3 regions of the Modestobacter sp. NPDC049651 genome follow, and region 2 is predicted to be linked to each of the others. Evidence: predicted binding sites of a transcription regulator. Region 2 holds the regulator's gene; each other region holds the start of a gene.
The links. Region 2 encodes LexA, which represses DNA repair genes until DNA is damaged. Its sites were predicted from a motif close to TCGAACANNTGTTCGA; they were not measured.
Positions count from the first base shown of each region.

Region 1: AB0J00_RS09570 (DUF222 domain-containing protein) is a predicted target of LexA. The motif match lies at 2,306-2,321, and genes of this name have one in related genera.
Region 3: AB0J00_RS17270 (DUF222 domain-containing protein) is a predicted target of LexA. The motif match lies at 2,082-2,097, and genes of this name have one in related genera.

Region 1 covers NZ_JBFAOG010000005.1:117,396-122,288, forward strand. Annotated here, with positions in the region: gene AB0J00_RS09560 (neutral zinc metallopeptidase) at 1-194, shown strand, start outside; gene AB0J00_RS09565 (hypothetical protein) at 388-918, shown strand; gene AB0J00_RS09570 (DUF222 domain-containing protein) at 1,086-2,288, opposite strand; gene AB0J00_RS09575 (NAD(P)-binding domain-containing protein) at 2,468-3,145, shown strand; gene AB0J00_RS09580 (siderophore-interacting protein) at 3,188-4,048, opposite strand; gene AB0J00_RS09585 (hypothetical protein) at 4,385-4,893, shown strand, end outside.
Region 2 covers NZ_JBFAOG010000018.1:58,317-63,209, forward strand. Annotated here, with positions in the region: gene AB0J00_RS19335 (phosphatase PAP2 family protein) at 33-773, shown strand; gene AB0J00_RS19340 (hypothetical protein) at 745-1,845, shown strand; gene lexA (transcriptional repressor LexA) at 1,912-2,616, opposite strand; gene AB0J00_RS19350 (LysM peptidoglycan-binding domain-containing protein) at 3,087-3,638, shown strand; gene nrdR (transcriptional regulator NrdR) at 4,093-4,650, shown strand; gene AB0J00_RS19360 (vitamin B12-dependent ribonucleotide reductase) at 4,766-4,893, shown strand, end outside.
Region 3 covers NZ_JBFAOG010000014.1:36,260-41,152, reverse strand. Annotated here, with positions in the region: gene AB0J00_RS17285 (PKD domain-containing protein) at 1-247, shown strand, start outside; gene AB0J00_RS17280 (hypothetical protein) at 329-1,600, shown strand; gene AB0J00_RS17275 (hypothetical protein) at 1,715-1,939, opposite strand; gene AB0J00_RS17270 (DUF222 domain-containing protein) at 2,133-3,317, shown strand; gene AB0J00_RS17265 (dihydrofolate reductase family protein) at 3,340-3,900, opposite strand; gene AB0J00_RS17260 (GntR family transcriptional regulator) at 4,375-4,764, shown strand; gene AB0J00_RS17255 (glycosyltransferase family 1 protein) at 4,793-4,893, opposite strand, start outside.

The DNA.
Region 1 (4,893 bases), on a different contig from region 2:
ACATCAACCGGGCCCTGGACGCCGCCGGCCGGATCGGCGACGACTTCATCCAGGAGAACCTGGGCAGCGGCCGTGCCGACCCGGGGTCGTACACCCACGGCACGTCGGAGCAGCGGCAGAAGTGGTTCCGCACCGGCTACACGACCGGCGACCCCCGGCAGTGCGACACGTTCGCGACCAGCGACCTCGGCTGACGCGCTGGCGCAGGCTCCCGCGCACGGGGCCGTGGTCGATCAAGCGCAGCACATGCCGGCAGTGACGTGGCAAGCGTCACGGCACCGAGGGCGGCCTACGTCGCGCCCCCGCCTGTCCCTGAGCGGCCCACTATGAGACAGGTCAAGGCGCGGTGGCGATGGACACCGGCCCGGTGACCTATCGTCTCCGCGGGTGACCGACGTGAGCGGCCTGATCGCAACGCTGGAGCACTACCTCGGTGGGGTTCTACGCACCGCCGAAGACCGTCGACGGGCATACGACCTCGCTGTGGCGAACGTCCACGCTCCGGTGCAACGCGCCCTGGAAGACGTCGGGTCAGTCACCGTGTCGACTGATGAGGACATCGGCGACATTTCGTGCATCTACGAGGTCGATGGGCCTGGCCCCGAGGCTGCGATGGTCTTCATCTCGACGGTGTTGCCTTACGCGGCGGTGATCCTCACCCACACGCGCCGATACAGCCGGTTCGGGTCGATGAAGGAGGTGGGGTGGCCGGCGTCCGTCGTTTCATGCTTGACGGAGCGCGGCTTTCTGGTCCTCCCCGACGAGGCGTGTCGGGCGAAACGACCGAATCCTCGTTGGCCAGACGGGCCGATACCCTCTTACTTCGAGGACTTGTTCGAGGACGAGTTCGGCCCGCCGGAAGACTGGTTCTGGGTGGGTGACCCCGAGCTCGCGGACGAGTTGGGCGAGCGTCCCTAAAGCCGCCATCAGGGACAACGACAGCCCGCTGGCCGCGGTCTGCAGAGCGCGGGGGCTGCAAGGGCGCGGATGCCACACCTGTCGCCTGCCCCTGCGGGGGCGCTCAGTACCGCGGCGAGCCCAAGGCGCGAAGGCACGGCCGAGCCGGGGATGGGCTGGCACGTGCGTCAGTTGATGAGCGGGCCGATGAGGATCTCGGTGCCGTCGGGCCGGTAGGTGTGCCATCGGCCGTCCGGTTGTCGTTCGACCCGGAATCCGTGGTGCACCTTGGTGTGGTGCCGTTCGCACAGCAACGCTGAGTTCTTGAGTGATGTCTCGCCGCCGTTGATCCAGTGGACCAGGTGGTGGACGTCGGCCCACCAGTGCGGCGCCCCGCACCCGGCGAACACGCAGTTCTTGTCTCTCGCGACGACTGCTCTTCGCAGTCCCGCCGGGACGATGCGGTGTTTGCGCCCGTAGTCCAACGGGGTGCCGTCGGGCCCCATGACCACCCGGGAGACCACCGCATCGCAGGCCAGCCATCGGGCCCGCGCGGCGGAGATCTGTGCTCCGAACCCCATGGTTGCGGTCTGCGCGCCGGTTGCCGGGTCGATCAAGTCCTCCAGCTGCACCTGGACCACGACGTGCGGCTTCTCGCTGCGCAGGATCGGCAGCTGACCGGCGGCGAGCTGGTTGTCGGCGATCTGTACCAACGCATCCGCCTGCTGCTGCGCCCGGGTACGGGTGTCCCCCCTGGGCCGGTCGGCCTGCACCTGCGACTCCAGCGCGGCTTGCACCTTCTCGCTGGCCACCGCGTCGAGGTCCCACCGGCCAGTGGTCGACCCATCGGCGTGCTTGACGATCCGCAATGACCGCACCTCGGTCGGATCCGGCTCCGGCCCGTCCGGGTCCAGCGCCGCGGCGAACGCCTGCACCGCGAGCTTCATCGCGTCGTGCGAGGACTCGCGCGCCACCCGCGCCCAGGCCTCGTCGAACCCGGCCAGGTCGATGCCCTGCTCGGCGGCGGCAGCGATCTCCTCCGGGCCCACCGCGTCGGCGATCACGTCCACCTGCGCCGCGGTGATCGACCCGTCCGCGAACCCCGCTGCGACCAGCGGGAAGTGCGGCAACGTGCGACCAGCCCGCATCAGCTTCGACGCGTCGTTGGCCGACACCCGCTGGTGCCCGATCAGCCACGACCGCATCGACTTCAGCCCGTCCCGCTCCGGCGCCTGGATGCACTCGGCATGCCGGACCCGGCGGGCGATCTGCGCGTCCAACCGGTTCCGCGCCGTGATCAGTTCCGCCACCGAATCCAGCGTCTCGGCGTCCGCCATGCCCTCGACGTCCTCAGCCACGAGCTCGTCGAGAGCCGACTGCAATCCGCTCACGACACCTCCCGAAGCCTTCGAACGTGTGTACGAAGTCTAACGAAAGACGGGACACCTCACCAGGCGAATCCCCAGGTCAAAGGCCAATTGGTCGGCCGTGGTCGTTGGCGGAGGATTTCTGAGGCGGCCACGGGTGGAGTGGGCAGTTGCGGGCGGGAAGCAGTTACGGCCCGGCCGGGTTGGCCGTGACCATGACGACCATCGGACTCATCGGCGCGGGCAACATCGGCACCGCCATCGCCCGCACCGCGCTCACCGCCGGCTACGACGTGGTGATCAGCAACAGCCGCGGCCCGGAGACCCTGCAGGAGAAGGTCGCCGAGCTGGCCGGTCCGGACGGCGCACCCGGCTCGGTCCGTGCGGCCACCGCAGAGGAGGCGGCCGCGGCGGCCGACCTCGCCGTCGTCACCATCCCGCTGAAGGCGGTCGACCAGGTGCCGGTCGAGCCGCTCGCCGGCAAGGTCGTGATCGACACGAACAACTACTACCCGCAGCGCGACGGCCAGATCGCCGAGCTGGACGACGAGAGCACCACCACCGCCGAGCTCCTGCAGCGCCACCTGCCCACCTCCAAGGTGGTCAAGGCGTTCAACCACATCGGCGCCCAGGACATCGTCGACGAGGGCACCCCGGCCGGCACCCCGCAGCGGCGGGCGCTGGCGATCGCCGGGGACGACTCTGACGCCCGGGCGCAGGTGGCCGGCTTCATCGACCAGATCGGCTTCGACGTGGTCGACCTCGGCCCGCTCGCCGAGGGCTGGCGGATCCAGCGCGACACCCCGGGCTACGGCACCCCGGACGACGCCGAGCAGCTGCGCGCCCACACCGCCGCGGCGAAGCGCTACCGCGACATGTGACCGGTCGGCCCGGGCCGGCAGCTCGCCGGCCCGGGCACCGGCTCAGCCGACCGGCGCCGCCGCGTCGTCGGCCTCGATCTGCGCGTTCCACTCCCGCTTGCCGGCCTGCCACCCGTCCTCGGTGTCCCCACGCCGCCAGTAGCCGGAGATCGAGGTGAACTCCGGGGTCAGCCCGCGCACCGCGCGCAGGTGGCGCCGCAGGTCGCGCACGAACACCGCCTCACCGTGCACGAACAGGTGCCCCTGCCCACCGGGCAGCGTCGCGGCGGTGACGGCCTCGACCAGCGCCTCGCCCGGCGGCCGGCCGTTCCGGTGCACCCACACCAGCTCCGCGGACGCCGGCAGCTGCAGGTCGGACTGCTCCTCCGACCGGTCGGCCACCTCGACGACGACCAGCGCGGGCACGCCGTCCGGCAGCCGCGGGAGCGACGCCGCGATCGCCGGCAGTGCGCTCTCGTCGCCCACCAGCAGGTGCCACTCGGCGTCCGGGTGCGGCGCGTAGGCACCGCCGGGGCCCATCAGCTGGATCCGGTCGCCGGGCTGCGCGGCCGCTGCCCACGGCCCGGCCAGTCCCTCGTCGCCGTGGTACACGAAGTCGACGGTCAGCTCACCGGCGTCGGCGTCCCACTCCCGCACGGTGTAGGTCCGGGTGACCGGCCAGAGCTCGGGCCCGTGCTCCTCGCGCACCTGCTCGACGTCGTAGGGGACGGCGTACGGAGCTCCGGCCGGCGGGAACAGCAGCTTCACGTAGTGGTCGGTGAACTCCCCCGCGGCGAACCCGGTCAGCCCCTCACCACCGAGCACGACCCGGATCATGTGCGGCGTCACCCGCGAGGTGCGCACCACCTCGCCGACCCGGGGGGCCCGCTTGCGCCGCGGCCGCTCGCCCGTCGCGCTGGTCATGCGTCCTCCTCCACGAAGGCAAGGGTTGCCTTACTCGCGCGAAGGCTACGCCTGCGTCCCGGGGAAGATCCGGAACTCTCCGTTTACGCCGTAACTGACAGCGGGTAGTTGCTGCACCAGCGGACGGCGTTCCACCCAGACCCGGTGGAACTCCCCCGAGCGTGAGCGACCTGGGCACCACCGCGTGCCCCACTGCCGCCCCCCACACCGGTCTCCACCAACGGCCGACCTCGGCCGGCGATGGGTCGTACCCACCGTGCGGGCGGGGGTCGCCTGGGGCACGGATGCCCTGAACAGCTGCACCTGCACACCCCGACGCACGAAGGAGAGGAAACGATGACCCACTCCATCGACACCCCGACCCAGTCGCCACCGACCTCCGGCGCCACTGCTGGCACCACGGGCACCCCGTCGACCACCGACGTGGCGAAGGACGAGGCCCGCAACGTCGGCCAGACCGCCGCCCAGGCCGGGAGCCAGGTGGCCTCCACCGCCGCCGACCAGGCCAAGCAGGTCACCACCGAGACCAAGCGGCAGGCCCAGGACCTGGTGGCCCAGGGCCGCAGCCAGCTCCAGGAGCAGGCGCGCACCGGCCAGCAGAGGGCCGGCCAGGGCCTCAGCGAGATCGCCCAGCAGCTGCGCACCATGGTCGAGGGCGGCGGCCAGACGCCGTCCGGCCCGGCCGCCGACCTGGTCCGCCAGGCCGGTGACAAGGTCGAGCAGGTCGCCGGCTGGCTGCAGAACCGCGAGCCCGGTGACCTGGTGAACGAGGTGCGCGCCTACGCCCGCCGCCGCCCGGGCATGTTCCTGCTCGGCGCCGCCGTCGCCGGTGTCGTCGCCGGCCG
Region 2 (4,893 bases):
CGGGCAGGTCACGGTCCCGGTACCGTTCCCCTGTGACCAGCGGCGCGGTGCGGCGGGCGGTGGAGCCCGCCGGGGAGGTGCCGGCGTCCCGCCCGCACCCGGTGATCGGGGTCGGGCGGCCGCCGTGGTGGTTGCTCGTCCTCGCGGCCCTCGTCACCGCGGGCGTGACCCTGGACCTGCTGGGCCGGGGCCGGCTGGAGCGGATGGACCTGCGGGTCTCCGAGATCGTCGACGACTGGGGCCTGCGGCACTCGGCGGTCTATCCCGTGTTCTGGGTGTTCACCCAGGCCGGTGGCCGCGGCTTCATCCTCGCGGTGCTCGCCGGGCTGGTCGGCTGGCTGGCCTGGCGCCGCCGGACGCTGCTGCCGCTGGTGCGGGTCGTGGTCGCACTGGCCCTCCTCACCGCCGTGGTCTACGCGTTCAAGTGGGGGATGGGCCGCACCGCGCCCCGCTACCCGGGCTCGTTCTTCCACCTGGGCGGCGAGAGCTACCCCTCCGGGCACGTGGCCAACGCGGTGCTCATGTGGGGCGTCGCGCGCTGGCAGGCGGTGCAGTTCGAGCTGCCCGGCCGGGTGCAGCGGATCGCCTGGGTGCTCAGCGTGGTCGGACCGGCGGTCGCGGGCGTGGCGATGGTGGTGCTCGACTTCCACTGGGTCACCGACGCCGTGGTGGGGGCCGCCGTCGGCATCCTGCTGCTGGGCGTGGTGCATGCACTGGACGACGTGCTGCTGTCACGCTGGGTACGTGCGCGCGCAGGCCGCCCTCCCGAGTGACCCTGCCGGCCGGCGTCCGCGCGCCGTCCGGCGGCTGCGTCCTGCCGTCCTGCTGAGCGCGCCGCTGGCGCTCGCCGGTGCCGTGCTGCCGCTGGGGCCTGCCGCTGCGGAGAGCGCCGCCGCCTACGGCGCCCCGACCACCCGGTGCGAGATCACCGACGACCGGCTGGCCGAGCTGTCCGGTCTGGCCGGTGCCGGCAGTGCCCTGCTCGCCATGGACGACGGCGGCGACCGGGTCGAGGTGTACGTGCTCGACGAGCGGTGCCAGGTGGCCGAGGTGAGGACCGGCGAGGTGGACCCCTACGACCCCGAGGACATGGCGCTCGCCGCCGACGGCACGGTGTGGATCGAGGACGCCGGGGACAACCGGGCACAGCGCGCGACGGTCGCCATGATCGCGCTGCACCCCGACGGCACGACCGCGGTCACCCGGATGACCTACCCCGACGGTCCGCACGACGCCGAGGCCCTGCTGCTCGCTCCTGACGGCACGCCGTACCTGGTGACCAAGGAGGTGCTCGGCGCCAGCTCGGTCTACCGGCCCGACGCCCCGCTCACCGACGGCGCCACCGTGCCGATGAGCAAGGTCGCCGACCTCGGGTTCACCCTCACCGGCACGCCCGGCGGCCCGGTGGGCCGCGCCGGACAGCTGCTGGTGACCGGCGGCGCGGTCTCCGCCGACGGGGCGCTCATCGCGCTGCGCACGTACACCGACGCCTACGTCTGGCCGCTGGAGGGCTCGGACGTCGCCGGCGCACTGCAGGGCACCCCGACCCGGGTGGCGCTGCCGGACTCGCCGCAGGGTGAGGCGATCACCTTCGGGGAGAACAACCGCGACCTGGTGGTCTCCAGCGAGGGGCTGCCGGCCGCGGTGACCGTGCTGCCGGCGCAGGCGCCGATCGCCCCGCCGGCGGGGCAGTCGGCGGCGGCGAAGGGCGCGGCCGCGGAGAGCCCGTCCTCGGACCCGGCCCCGTGGGTGCCGGCCGCGGTCATCGCCGCGGTGCTCGCCGCGGTGGTGGTCTGGGCGGGGAGCCGCCTCCGTCGCCGGAGGACGGCCGCTCCGGAGCCCTGACCCTCGCGGGTCTCCGCTCCGGGGCCCGCGCCGAACGGGCGCGGGCCCCCGCGACGGGATCCGTCGTCAGACGCGGCGGAGGACGGTGACGACCCGGCCGAGCACGGTCGCGTCGTCACCGGGGATCGGCTCGTAGGCCGGGTTGTGCGGCATGAGCCAGACGTGGCCGTCGCGCCGCTTGTAGGTCTTCACGGTGGCCTCGCCGTCGATCATCGCCGCGACGATCTCGCCGTTCTCCGCGGTGGGCTGCTGCCGCACCACGACCCAGTCGCCGTCGCAGATCGCCGCCTCGACCATCGAGTCCCCGGTGACCTTGAGCATGAACAGCGTGCCCTCGCCGACCAGCTCTCGGGGGAGCGGGAAGACGTCCTCGACCGCCTGCTCGGCGAGCACCGGCCCGCCGGCGGCGATCCGCCCGACCAGCGGCACGTAGGTGGGCGCGGGGGCCTGCGCCTCGTCGACCCCGGAGGTCGGGCTGCCGGCGGCGAGCGCCGTGGGGGACGCCTCGGCGGCACCGGAACCGTCACCGGGCATCCGGACGTCGAGCGCCCGGGGGCGGTTGGGGTCGCGACGCAGCCAGCCCTTGCGCTGCAGCACCGACAGCTGGTGGGCGACCGAGGAGGCCGAGGACAGGCCGACGGCCTCGCCGATCTCCCGGACCGAGGGCGGGTAGCCCCGGCGCTCGATCGAGTCGCGGATGACCTCGAGCACCCGGCGCTGCCGCTGGGTGAGCCCGTCGCCGGCCTCGCCGCGGTCGGGGAACTCGCGCACCGCAGCGCCCGCGGTGGTGGCTTCGCCCTCAGGCTGGGACGCCGCGCGTCGGCGTGAGGTGCCGCCTGGGGTCCGGCTGTCGACGGCCATGTCTCCTCCTCGCCGGTTGCGGGCCCCCGCAACCACGTGTCCCCGGGCCCGTCGGCCGGCCCCGGGTCCTGCTCGCCGCTCCGGTCGCCGCCCGTGCCACGGCCTGACGGGAGCGGAGCCCGACGCGAGCGGCCGCGGGCGGGGGCGCCCGGGTGTCGAGGTCACGGTAGCGGTCCCGGCCCGATCGTTCAAACACACGTTCGAAGACGTTGCCGTGTCGGGGGTGTTTTTGTCGGCGGCCTGCGGTAGACATCGCACAGACGTTCGATTCGAACAGGCGTTCGACTTCCGGGTCGGTTCGGTCCGCTGACCGGCCGGTCGGAGGGGCGTCCTGAGACGAGCAGGAACCCGGCACCCAGCCGAGACGAGGAGTACGTGCGATGGCCACCGTGCAGCACCGCGTGCAGCAGACCGCGACGAGCCCGGCCGACGGCCGCACCCTCCGGCCGTCGGTGGTCGGGCGCCCCGGGGCGGGTGCCGGCCGCGGTCCGCAGCCGGTGGGCCCGGCCGGTCGCCGCGGCGCCGCCCGTCCGGGCCGGCGTCGCGTCGGCGCCGACGCGGTGCCGGGCGGGCGTGCGGTCCGCGGGGGGCGCCGCCCGGTCGTCGCCGGCGCGCCGGGGGAGTGGGCCGTCGGTGCGCCCGCGCCGCTGCGGCTGACCCGGCGGGGTCGGCGCGTGCTCGGCACGTTGCTGGTCGTCATCGGCCTGGCGATCGCCGCCGTGGCCGCGGGCATGCTGCTGGGCGAGGGCGACGGCGGGCTCCGCCTGGCCGGCTCCGCCACCGTCGTCGTGGAGCCGGGCGACACGTTGTGGTCGATCGCCGGCGACGTCGCCCCGCACGAGGAGCGCCGCTCGGTGGTCGACGCGATCGCCGGCCTCAACCACCTGACCGGCGGTCAGGTGCAGGCCGGTCAGGTCCTCCGCCTGCCCTGACCCCGGTCGCTCGACCACCGGGCGTGCCACCACCGCCCGGGAACCCCACCCGCCGCTCCGGTCCGCCCCCTGCGGTCGGCGTCGCGTGCTCGCCTGTCGTTCTCCGAGTGCGTGTGCGAGTCCTGCCGAGCGGGGCCCTGACGGCTCGTCAGCACCTGCCTGTTGCGGCGCGACGGGTGGGGCCGGTGGGGGCCCGCGGGTCGGTCGTGCACCAGTGGAACAGGACACGCCGCGTCGGGCTTGCACCCTCTATGGGGGTTCGCTTACGGTTCCACCACAACATCTAGTGCTTACACGGCTGTAAGACATCCACACCCGCTCCACACGTTCTCCCCGCCGCATCCACCGGATGTCCCCGGGGCAGTCCACAGGAGCGGTCCGCCGGCCCACCGTCGTCCGCCCTCCCCGGGGTCCTCGGCAGGCGGGCGCGACACCCTGACGAGAGGAGCTCGGCGTGCGCTGCCCCTTCTGCCACAACCCGGACAGCCGCGTCGTCGACTCCCGGGAGATCGACGACGGCGCCACCACACGCCGGCGCCGGTCGTGCCCCGGCTGCGGCCGCCGGTTCACCACGGTCGAGGAGGCCGTGCTCGCCGTCGTCAAGCGCAGCGGGGTGACCGAGCCGTTCAACCGCTCCAAGGTGGTGGCCGGCGTGCGCCGCGCCTGCCAGGGCCGGCCGGTCGAGGAGGACCAGCTCCAGCAGCTGGCCCAGCAGGTCGAGGACGCCATCCGGGCCAGCGGCGCCGCCGAGGTGCCCGCCCACGAGGTCGGGCTGGCGATCCTGCGGCCGCTGCGCGAGCTCGACGAGGTCGCCTACCTGCGCTTCGCGAGCGTCTACCGCGCCTTCGACTCCATCGAGGACTTCGAGAAGGAGATCAGCGAGCTGCGGGCCCGGCACCTCACCGCCGGCACCCCGCCGCTGCCGGGCATGCAGCCCGACGTGCCGGCCCCGCGCCGGCGGGGAGGGGGGCGGAACCCGTCCGCCTCCGGAGGCAGCGCCGCCTCCCCCTGATCCGCAGCACCAGCACGCCAGCACCGCAGAACTGTCAGCACCACCCGCTACACCAGTCAGGCACACCCACCGCGGCGCTTCCCCCGCTGCAGCCCACGAGGGAGATCCACCACTCATGACCGAGACCGAAGACCGTCTCACCGCCACCCGTGCGCGTCGCGGCGGCAAGGCGCCTGCCCGGGGGAAGGGCCTGAAGGTCAAGCGCGTCTTCACGACCGCCGGGGTGCACCCGTACGACGAGGT
Region 3 (4,893 bases), on a different contig from region 2:
CACCTACACCCCGGGCACGGCGCTGAAGCTGCGGGTGCAGGTGTCCGGCACCGGCACCACCCAGCTGGCGGCGACGGTGTGGGCCGACGGGCAGGCCGAGCCGGCCAGCCCGACGCTGACCCGCACCGACACCGAGGCGCTGCTGCAGACCCCGGGTGGGATCGGCCTGGCGGCCTACCTGTCCGGCAGTGCGACGGCCCCCGCGGTGGTGAGCTTCGGCCCCCTCGCGGTGACCAACGTCCGCTGATCGACGACGGGGCGCCCACCAGCCGGTGGGCGCCCCGTCCCGTTCGTCCCCCCCCTGCTCCCTGAACTCCTGGAGGACCGCATGACCCGGGCCCTGGGCGCACTCCTGCGCCGGCCGGCCACCGGCGCCGTCGCCGGTCAGGTGACCCAGGCGGTCGCCGGTCTGGTGCTCCAGGTCGCCGCCGCCCGCACCCTCGGCGCGGCCGGCCTGGCCGGGTTCTCCCTCGTCTACGGCGCCGTCGTGCTGGTGACGGCGCTGGCCAGCGGCATGGTCGGCGACTCGCTGACCGTGCTGGACCGGCACGCCCCGCGGGTGCGCGCCGGGCTGCACGTCTGGGAGGCGCTCGTCGCCAGCGGCGCGGGGGCCGCCGGGGCGCTGCTGGCCGGGCTCACCGGGCTGGTGTCGCCAGTGGTCGCCGTCGTCCTGGGCCTGGCGGTCACCGCCTTCGTGCTGGAGGACACCCTGCGCCGGCTGCTCATGGCGGCCGGGCGCTACTGGTCGCTGCCGGTCGTCGACGGCACCAGCCTGCTCGTCTCGCTGGCCGCGCTGGTCGCCTGCGCCGCCGGCGGCCCGCTGGGCCTGGGCAGCTTCCTGGTCGCGCTGCTCGCCGGTCAGCTGGCCGCCGGGGTCGTGGCCTGGCTGCTGGCCCCGGCCGGCGAGCGGCCGCGCGGTCCGTGGCGGGACCCCGACCTGAGCGCGGTGTTCGCGTTCGGCGTCTGGCGGGCCGCCGGGCAGGCGGTGCGCCCGGCGCTGCTGACCGCCCTGCGGCTGGTCGTCGTCGGCGTCGTCGGCGCGGCCGCCTACGGCCCGCTGGAGGCCGCCCGCGTCTACACGGCGCCGACCCTGGTGGTGGTCGCCGGGCTCGGGTCGTTCCTGCTGCCGCACTACGTCGCGCACCGCGACCGGGCGGCGTCCGCCTCGATCCGCGCCGCGGACCGGGCCGCGGCCGGGCTGGCCGCCGCGGTCGCCGTCATCACCGTCGGCGCGCTGCTGCTGCGCCCGGTGCTGGCGCCGCTGCTCACCGGCGGCGACTACCCGGTGCCGGCGCTCGCCGTGGCCGGCTGGGGCGCCTACGCGGTGACCGCGGCGTTCCTGCTGCCGTACTCCGGGGTGGCCACCGTGCACCGCCGCCAGGACCGGGTGCTCGCGCTGCGGCTGCTGGAGTTCGCGGCCCTGGGCCTGGTCGCGGTGCTCGTCGTCGGGGGGAGCGCGGCGGCGGAGTGGGCGCCGCTGGCGCTGGCCGCCGGCCCGCTGCTGGCCGCAGTGGCGGTGCGCCAGCTGGTGCTGCGCCCGCTCGCCCGCCGCGAGGCCGCTGTGCCGCCCGCCGTCCGCCGGGACGTCGTCCCCGCCTGAGACCTCTGCTCGCTTCCGCACGAGTGAGTGAGCAGTTGTCGTCGTTCCGCCCGGCGTGCCCCGCCGCGTCGCCGACCGCAACTGCTCACTCGACAGTGCCCGGGGGCTTCCGCCTCAGCGGGACGCCTCGGCGGCCGCGAGGCGGCGGCGTTCGCGGCGGAGGCTGACGACGTCCACGACGAAGAAGGCGACGCCGTAGGCGACCCAGCTGAGCCACTCGGTGACCGGGCGGCCCCGGACGACGCCCAGCAGGAGGACGACAACCGTGGTCTGCAGCAGGGCGACGAGCGCCGCGCCCAGGACTGGCCGCTGCCAGAGGAACTGCAGGTGCTGCCGCACGGCCGCGATCATGGCAGAACCGCCGTCACCGCTGACTACTCGAGAGCTCCCTCCCGCTTTCTCGCGACAAACCGGAGAGTCGGCTGATTGACCGGTTGACCTGGGGATTCACCTGGTGGGGGTGGTCGCCGTCCGATAGACTTCGTACACACGTTCGAAGTCGTCGGGAGGTGCCGTGCACGCACTACTGGCGTTGCTCGGTGACCTCTCGCGGCAGGAGCTGCACGGGCTGACCGATGAAGAGTCGTTGGACCGGACGGCGTTGCTGGTGGCGGCGGGGAACATGGTCGCCGCGGAGCTGACCCGCACCGTGCGGCACGCGGAGACCACGCAGGCGCCCGAGCGCGACGGGCTGACGTCGATGCGGTCGTGGCTGGTCGGGCACCAGCGGGTGTCGGCGAACGACGCGTCGAAGCTGATGCGGGCCGGGCGCACGCTGCCGTCCTTCCCGCTGGTCGCAGCGGGCTTTGCGGCGGGTGAGATCACGGCGGCGCAGGTGGACGTGATCGCCGACGCAGTGGGGCCGAAGGAGATCGCCGCTGCCGCGGCACAGGGCATCGAGTTGGCCGGATTCGACGAGGCATGGGCGCGGGTGGCGCGCGAGTGCTCCCATGACTCGCTGAAGGTCGCGGTGCAGGCGTTCCAGGCTGCGTTGGACCCCGACGGGCCGGAGCCTGATCCGACCGAGGCGCGGTCGTTGCGGATCGTCAAGCACGCCGATGGCAGCACGACCGGTCGGTGGGACCTCGACGCGGTGGCCAGCGAGAAGGTGCAGGCTGCGATCGAGTCGCAGGTGCAGGCCGACCGCCCGAAGGGTGACACCCGCACCCGCGTGCAGCAGCAGGCCGATGCGTTGGTGCAGATCGCCGACAACCAGCTCGCGTCGGGTCAGTTGCCGATCCTGCGTGGGGAGAAGCCGCACGTCGTCGTGCAGCTGGCCCTGGAGGACCTCATCGATCCGGCGACCGGTGCGCAGACCGCGAGCATGGGGTTCGGGGCGCAGATCTCTGCCGCGCGGGCCCGGTGGCTGGCCTGCGACGCGGTGGTCTCCCGGGTGGTCATGGGTCCGGACGGGACGCCGCTGGACTACGGACGCAAGCACCGCATCGTCCCCGCACCTCTCCGCCGCGCGGTCGTCGCGAGAGACAAGAACTGCGTGTTCGCCGGCTGCGGCGCACCGCACTGGTGGGCCGACGTCCACCACCTCGTCCATTGGATCAACGGCGGCGAGACCTCGCTCAAGAACTCAGCACTCTTGTGCGAACGACACCACACCAAGGTGCACCACGGGTTCTCAGTCGTTCGAGATCCCGGCGGCCGATGGCGCACCTACCGGCCCGACGGCACCGAGATACTCATCGGACCCCTGCTCAGCTAGCGACCTCGCGACGCCGCGTCCGTCAGCGCACCGTCCGGTAGCGGAAGTACTGCATCTGCCGGAAGGCGCGCGTCTCGACGAGCTCGAGGCCGACCCGCTCCTGGTGCTGCGGGAAGAAGGGGATGCCGCCGCCGACCAGCACCGGGCTGACCTTGGGCCGGTACTCGTCGATCAGGCCCAGCTCGGCCGCCGCCGCGGCCAGCGTCGCCCCGCCGATCGCGATCTCGCCGTCCCCGGGCTCGGCGCGCAACCGCGCGACCTCCTCGGCCAGGCCGTCGGTGGCCAGCCGGGTGTTGGTGCCCTGCACCTCGGTCAGCGTGGTCGAGAAGACGACCTTCGGCAGGCGCGTCCAGAGGTCGGTCCACTCGAGCTCGGCGTCGTCGAACGACCGCGGGTCGGTGGTCTCCCAGTAGAGCATCGTCTCGTAGAGCCGCCGCCCCATCAGGTGGACGCCGACCGCACGGATCTGGTCGATGGCGAAGCGGAAGACCTCCTCGTCGGGCGCACCCCAGTCGAAGCTGCCGTCCGGGCCGACGATGTAGCCGTCGAGCGTGGTGCCCATCGAGTAGGTGACGCTGCGCATGGAGAGCTCCTCAGGAGGTGGGTTCGGCGTTGGGACCGTCGCCCGCGGGTGAACTCATCGACCAGAGCCGCCCGGCGGTCCACGCGACCGCCGCACGGTCATGGCTCAGGGACGGTCGCTGCGCAGGCACCGCCGCATCCTCCGCGTACGACGCCCCGCACGGGGCATCCTCGTCACCGTGTCCAGGTGGTCGGTCCCGAGGCGGTCGGCACGTGACCGCTGGCCGACGGCACCAGCGCCCACGGTCCCGCCGGCCGGGCCGCCGCAGTTCGACTGCCCCCGGTGCGGCCACCCGGAACGGCTGCACCCGCGCCCGGGGCAGACCGACCTGCGGGCCTGTGCCGCCTGCGTGGCGGAGGGGGACCTCGACCAGCGGGACGAGCAGGACATCTGCGTCCTGCGCCGCCCCGCCACCTGACCGGCGGGGAACCCGGTCGACCACGGCCGCAGAGCGCATGCGGCAGCCTGGACGGCATGACCGGCGCCCGGACCCTGGAAGTCGTCGTCGACGACAGCAGCACGACCCCGCCCTACGAGCAGATCCGGACGCAGATCGCCGCACTGGTGCACGCCGGTGACCTGGCGGAGGGGGACCGGCTGCCGACCGTGCGGGCGCTGGCCGCCGACCTGGGCGTCGCCGCGGGCACGGTGGCCCGGGCCTACACCGAGCTCGAGACCGACGGGCTCGTGGAGGGCCGGGGGCGGTCCGGCACCGTCGTCACCGGTGCGTCCGGCGATCCCGCGCGCGCCCGGCTCCGCACCGCGGCCAACCGGCTCGTCCTGGCCGCCCGGGCCGACGGGCTGGGCGACGACGACGTGCTCGGCGCCGTGCACGACGCCCTGACCCGGCCGGCCGCGCGCTGACCGGTGCGCCCGGCGGCCCGGCCGCGGGTCAGACGCGGGCGGGCACCAGGTCGGCGACGGCGGCGCGGATCCGGCCGACCACCTCCGGCCAGGTCGGGACGTCGACCTGCGGGCTCGGGCTCGGCGGAC